DNA from 3 places in the Enterobacter sp. LM3 genome. Region 1 is predicted to be linked to each of the others. Evidence: predicted binding sites of a transcription regulator. Region 1 holds the regulator's gene; each other region holds the start of a gene.
What was found. The regulator CRP, encoded in region 1, controls carbon source genes, mostly activating them, when cyclic AMP is high. The targets are predictions, from matches to a motif close to ATGTGANNNNNNTCACAT.
Positions count from the first base shown of each region.

Region 2: ACJ9N4_RS14065 (PTS mannitol transporter subunit IICBA) is a predicted target of CRP. The motif match lies at 1,365-1,382, and genes of this name have one in related genera.
Region 3: rbsD (D-ribose pyranase) is a predicted target of CRP. The motif match lies at 912-929, and genes of this name have one in related genera.

Region 1 covers NZ_JBJURN010000022.1:57,775-60,049, reverse strand. Annotated here, with positions in the region: gene ACJ9N4_RS18830 (OsmC family protein) at 257-661, opposite strand; gene crp (cAMP-activated global transcriptional regulator CRP) at 974-1,606, shown strand; gene ACJ9N4_RS18820 (YccS/YhfK family putative transporter) at 1,665-2,275, shown strand, end outside.
Region 2 covers NZ_JBJURN010000012.1:63,179-65,453, forward strand. Annotated here, with positions in the region: gene ACJ9N4_RS14065 (PTS mannitol transporter subunit IICBA) at 1-1,179, opposite strand, end outside; gene ACJ9N4_RS14070 (DUF3302 domain-containing protein) at 1,839-2,195, shown strand; gene ACJ9N4_RS14075 (HlyD family secretion protein) at 2,198-2,275, shown strand, end outside.
Region 3 covers NZ_JBJURN010000018.1:6,821-9,095, reverse strand. Annotated here, with positions in the region: gene kup (low affinity potassium transporter Kup) at 1-784, shown strand, start outside; gene rbsD (D-ribose pyranase) at 1,012-1,431, shown strand; gene rbsA (ribose ABC transporter ATP-binding protein RbsA) at 1,439-2,275, shown strand, end outside.

The DNA of each region.
Region 1 (2,275 bases):
AAGAACCTCAGGTCGTGTCCAAATTAAGTAGACCACTTCAATCCCTGCAGGCAATGCCCTCTCGGCGCATCCCTGCGCCTCGCCCCGGCCTTACGGAAACGCTTCGGCGATTTTCAGCCGGACCATGGAGTCGCTATAAGTCTTATATTTCAATGAAATAGTTTAATTGCTTAAGAAGAAAAAAATTACTGGGGAACCCTCAGCCCCGTGGGAGAGGGTTACGGTGAGGGCATCTACGCGCACGATGCCCCCGACTTCACGCCTCAATCACTTCATACGAATGCGTGATTTTTACCGCTTTCTCCAGCATTAACGCCACAGAGCAGTATTTTTCAGCCGAAAGATCGACCGCGCGTGATACCGCCGCGTCCTTCAGCGCTGTGCCAGTAACAACAAAATGCAGGTTGATGTGCGTAAACAGGCGCGGTGCCTCTTCGCGACGTTCGGACGTGAGCTTGACTTCGCAGCCGGTCACGTCGTGACGGCCTTTTTGCAAAATCGACACCACGTCGATGGCACTGCATCCACCAGCGGCCATCAGCACCATCTCCATTGGACTTGGCGCTTTATCGCCGGAGTTACCATCCATCAAAATCTGGTGCCCGGAAGCGGATTCGCCCAGGAACGTTAAACCTTCAACCCATTTCACACGCGCTTGCATATATTCCTTAACTCCAACGTTGCATTTTTGGTGACAGATTACGCGCGCGTTACATTTCTCGCAATGGAAGGCGACCTGCGTCATGCTGAAGCGAGACACCAGGAGACACGCGGCGAAAGCTATGCTAAAACACTCAGGATGCTACAGTAATACATTGACGTTACACATGTATGCAGAGGACATCAAACTTTACTGGCTGCGAAACGTTACGACAGCCGACTTCCCAGGTATGGGTAAGAATTCGATTGCAACCCCAGAGTCAGGATGCGATTTATGACTCTGGAGACAGCTTATAACAGAGGATAACAGCGCATGGTGCTTGGCAAACCGCAAACAGACCCGACTCTCGAATGGTTCTTGTCTCATTGCCACATTCATAAGTACCCATCGAAGAGCACGCTGATTCACCAGGGTGAAAAAGCGGAAACGTTGTATTACATCGTCAAAGGCTCGGTGGCAGTGCTGATCAAAGATGAAGAAGGGAAAGAGATGATCCTTTCTTATCTGAACCAGGGCGATTTCATCGGCGAACTGGGCCTGTTTGAAGAAGGCCAGGAACGTAGTGCCTGGGTTCGTGCAAAAACAGCATGTGAAGTGGCTGAAATCTCCTACAAGAAATTCCGTCAGTTGATCCAGGTTAACCCGGACATCCTGATGCGTCTTTCTTCCCAGATGGCTCGCCGTCTGCAGGTTACGTCTGAGAAAGTGGGCAACCTTGCCTTCCTCGACGTGACCGGTCGTATCGCGCAGACGCTGCTGAACCTGGCGAAACAACCAGATGCCATGACCCACCCGGACGGTATGCAAATTAAAATCACCCGTCAGGAAATTGGTCAGATCGTCGGTTGCTCTCGTGAAACAGTGGGTCGTATCCTGAAAATGCTGGAAGACCAGAATCTGATCTCCGCGCACGGTAAAACCATCGTGGTTTACGGAACTCGTTAATTCCGGCCAAACGGCGTGTCATCGCAAGGTGTCACGCCGTTTTTGTCTCTATTCCCCCATGTGGCGCAGGCTGATCTACCACCCGGAAGTTAACTATGCACTGCGACAAACGCTGGTGTTGTGCCTTCCTGTGGCCGTGGGTTTGATCCTCGGACACCTTCAACAGGGTCTGCTGTTTTCTCTCGTTCCCGCCTGCTGCAACATCGCCGGTCTGGACACGCCCCATAAGCGATTTTTCAAACGTCTGATTATTGGTGGCTGCCTGTTTGCTGGCTGTAGCCTCGCCGTGCAACTCCTGCTGACCCGCGATATCCCGCTGCCGCTGATTTTAACCGTGCTGGCGATGACGCTGGGAGTAACGGCTGAAATCAGCTCACTGCATGCCCGCCTGCTACCTGCCTCGCTGATTGCGGCCATCTTTACCCTTAGCCTCGCGGGTAATATGCCGGTGTGGGAGCCGCTGCTGATCTACGCTCTCGGCACGCTATGGTACGGGTTGTTTAACTGGTTCTGGTTCTGGATGTGGCGGGAACAGCCGCTGCGCGAATCCCTGAGCCTGCTCTATATCCTGCTGGCGGATTACTGTGAAGCAAAGTACACCCTGCTCACCCAGCACACCGATCCGGAAAAATCACTGCCGCCGCTGCTGGCACGCCAGCAGAAAGTGGT
Region 2 (2,275 bases), on a different contig from region 1:
CATTGCGCTGGAACCCATACCGGCGTCGCAGGCAACGATGATTTTACGTACGTGGCTCAGGTCGTTAGAGATATCACCAGCCGCCAGCGGGGTTGCGCCTTTGGATTCTGCTTTCATGTCGTGCATACGACGGGTAGCCGCTTCGATGTCGTCCTCTTCTTTTACTTTGCTGGTCTTCAGCAGGATAGAAGAAACGACGAAGGAGACCGCCATTGCCGCACAGATAGCTGCAATGTTAGCGAAGTAAGCGCCTTTTGGCGTCATCGCCAGAACTGCCAGGATAGACCCCGGAGATGCCGGAGAAACCAGACCACCACCCAGCACGCTCAGAGTGAACACGCCAGTCATACCGCCGAGGATAACGGCCAGGATCAGACGTGGGTTCATCAGCACGTACGGGAAGTAAATCTCGTGGATACCACCCAGGAAGTGGATGATAGCCGCACCGCCAGCAGACTGTTTTGCGCTACCGCGACCGAAGAAGATGTACGCCAGCAGAACACCCATACCCGGGCCTGGGTTTGCTTCAATCAGGAAGAAGATAGACTTGCCAAGCTCATGGGACTGCTGAATACCCAACGGTGAGAAGATACCGTGGTTGATGGCGTTGTTGAGGAACAGGATTTTCGCCGGTTCAACAAAGATGGACGCCAGCGGCAGCATGTCATGCACAACCATGAAGTTAACGCCCGCTGACAGAACCTTGGACAGCACTTCAACTGCCGGGCCAATGCCGAGGAATGCCAGCAGCGCCAGGATCATACCGATGATACCGGCAGAGAAGTTGTTCACCAGCATTTCGAAGCCAGAGCGGATCTTACCATCAACCCAGGCGTCGAAATGTTTGATCGCCCAGCCGCCCAACGGCCCGGCAATCATTGCCCCGAGGAACATCGGCATATCCGCACCGACGATAACACCCATCGTGGTAATAGCACCGACCACACCACCACGGTCACCGCCGACCAGACGACCACCGGTGAAACCGATGAGCAGAGGCAGCAGATAGGTAATCATTGGGCCAACAAGTTTCGCCAGCGTTTCGTTAGGCAACCACCCTGTCGGAATGAACAATGCAGTGATGATACCCCACGCGATAAACGCGCCGATATTTGGCATCACCATGTTGCTGAGGAAGCGACCAAAGCTTTGAACTTTGATCTTGAAATCGGATGACATAAAACACCCCTTCTTCTGTTTACGCTAAGGCTTGCGGCCCGAGGTTTATCGTTAATGTGCGGCGGTAGAGGTAGCCGGGCTCTGTTCTGATGTTGTGAAATCTGGCACTGAATCGTTCAACTGTCCAGACGGTGAAAATTTGTGTGATCTAAATCACGCAAATGTAGGGTGAGAGGATATTAATGAAGTGATGTTGATCACAAAAGTGGCGCATAAAAAAAATACAACGGGCATAAAAAGAGCAAAATGCCCCATTATTTGTGATAAATGTCACATTGACTGGTCGCGTGTTTGTTTGTGAATTGTGATTCCATTCACAAAAAATTTTATGCTGATTTCTACGGATGTGATCGACGGCAAGCTCTGCTTTTCCGCCAGGCACCAGGATGTTTGCAGGTAACATTTAAAGCTAAAAAAACACTTTTTAAATGTGGTATGGCGAAAAGCAAAAACCTGGATTACGCTGATATTGTAAGGTTAAGTCTATTATTATTTATGATATATTTTGACACGCTTATAAACTTGCGTGGAGATATTGTATAAAACGATACTCACCGGCTTTGAAATAGTAATCGCGCTATCTGTGTTTAAAATAAACTAATTGGTTTGTGTACCATTTTATCAATTTAATGAGTTGACGTTGTTTAAGTGAGGAGAATATGTTTCTCAACTATTTTGCGCTGGGCGTATTGATTTTTGTGTTCCTGGTTCTGTTTTATGGAATCATTGCCATCCATGACATCCCTTATAATATGGCCAAAAAGCGGAACCATCCCCATGCCGATGCTATTCATACAGCGGGCTGGATTAGTCTGTTTACACTGCATGCTATCTGGCCATTCCTGTGGATCTGGGCAACCCTCTACCAGCCAGAACGTGGCTGGGGAATGCAAAACCACATTTCGCCGTCAGGGGGAAGCCCTGACGTCGATGCGCTTGCAAAACGTGTAGCCGATTTGGAGCAAAAACTGGCCGCGGTGCAACCCACTGCTGATAAGAACACGCTGGAGCGCTAATCATGGATTTGTTGATTATTCTGACCTATGTGGCATTTGCCTGGGCCATTTTTAAAATATTCCGTATTCCGGTAAACCAG
Region 3 (2,275 bases), on a different contig from region 1:
TCTGGCTGCAGCCTACGGTATTGCTGTAACCGGTACGATGGTGCTGACGTCGATTCTCTCTGCCACGGTGGCACACCGAAACTGGCACTGGAATAAACTCCTTGTGGGGGTGATTCTGACAGGTTTCCTGTGTATCGACGTGCCGCTGTTCTCTGCGAACCTCGACAAGATTGTCTCCGGTGGCTGGCTGCCGCTCACGCTGGGTCTGGTGATGTTCATTGTGATGACGACATGGAAGAGCGAGCGTTTCCGCCTGTTGCGTCGCATACATGAACACGGTAATTCTCTGGATGCGATGATTGCTTCGCTGGAGAAATCCCCGCCAGTTCGTGTACCGGGTACCGCGGTGTATATGTCTCGTGCGCTGAACGTGATCCCGTTCGCGCTGATGCATAACCTCAAGCACAATAAGGTGCTGCACGAACGCGTGATCCTGCTGACGCTGCGCACTGAAGATGCCCCGTATGTTCACAACGTACGCCGCGTACAGATTGAGCAACTGTCACCGACCTTCTGGCGCGTGGTGGCAAGCTACGGCTGGCGTGAAACACCAAACGTGGAAGAGGTGTTCCATCGCTGTGGTCTGGAAGGGCTGAGCTGTCGCATGATGGAGACATCGTTCTTCATGTCACACGAGTCGCTGATTATGGGCAAGCGTCCGTGGTATCTGCGTCTGCGTGGCAAGCTATACCTTATTCTGCAGCGTAACGCCCTGCGCGCACCTGACCAGTTTGAGATCCCGCCTAACCGTGTGATTGAGCTGGGGACGCAGGTCGAGATTTAATCTCCTCTGCGGTCTGGTGCCCTCACCCTAACCCTCTCCCGCAAGGAGAGGGCGCAAACATAAAAAACGGTAACCAGAGGGTTACCGTTTTGCATTTATCTCCCTCAGCATTTCACTTAGCGAAACGTTTCGACGCTGATCACAAATCTGTTACGTCACGGTGGTTTTCTGAACACTCTTGAGACTAAACTGATTTTAGCGAAACGTTTCGCTAGTGGAGCAAGAAAATGAAGAAAGGCACTGTACTCAACTCAGAAATCTCATCGGTTATTTCCCGTCTTGGGCATACCGATACGCTGGTAGTTTGCGATGCAGGCTTACCGGTTCCGCACAGCACAACCCGTATTGATATGGCGTTAACGCAGGGCGTGCCCTCGTTCATGCAGGTACTGGATGTGGTGACTGCGGAGATGCAGGTTGAGGCGGCCATTCTCGCGGCGGAAATCAAACAACATAATCCGCAACTCCACGAAACGTTGCTCAGCCACATTGAGCAACTGCAACAACACCAGGGAAACACCATAGAAATTCGTTACACAACGCACGAGCAGTTCAAACAACAAACCGCAGACAGTCAGGCGGTGATTCGCAGCGGGGAGTGTTCCCCGTATGCGAATATTATTCTCTGTGCTGGCGTCACCTTCTGAGGCCATCATGGACGCATTACTGCAACTTAAAGGGATCGATAAATCGTTCCCGGGCGTAAAAGCCCTCTCCGGTGCAGCGCTGAACGTTTACCCAGGACGCGTTATGGCGCTGGTGGGTGAGAACGGCGCGGGCAAATCCACCATGATGAAAGTGCTGACCGGTATCTACCAGCGCGACGCAGGTTCACTGCTGTGGTTGGGTAAAGAGACCACGTTCACTGGCCCGAAATCCTCTCAGGAAGCGGGTATCGGCATTATCCACCAGGAACTGAACCTGATCCCGCAACTCACCATTGCGGAGAACATCTTCCTCGGCCGCGAGTTCGTTAACCGGTTTGGTAAAATCGACTGGAAAACGATGTATGCCGAAGCCGACAAATTGCTGGTGAAGCTGAACCTGCGCTTTAAGAGCGACCGTCTGGTGGGCGAGCTTTCCATTGGCGATCAGCAAATGGTGGAAATCGCCAAGGTGCTGAGCTTCGAGTCGAAGGTCATCATCATGGATGAACCAACCGATGCGCTCACCGATACCGAAACCGAATCCCTTTTCCGCGTCATCCGCGAGCTGAAAGCGCAGGGACGTGGGATTGTCTATATTTCTCACCGTATGAAAGAGATTTTCGAGATCTGCGACGACGTGACCGTCTTCCGCGACGGGCAATTTATTGCCGAGCGAAAAGTGGCAACGCTGACCGAAGATACGCTTATCGAAATGATGGTGGGACGTAAGCTCGAAGATCAGTACCCGCATCTGGACAAGCAGCCTGGCGAGATCCGCCTGAAGGTGGACAACCTCTGCGGTCCGGGAGTGAACGACGTAACCTTTACGCTACGTCAGGGGGAA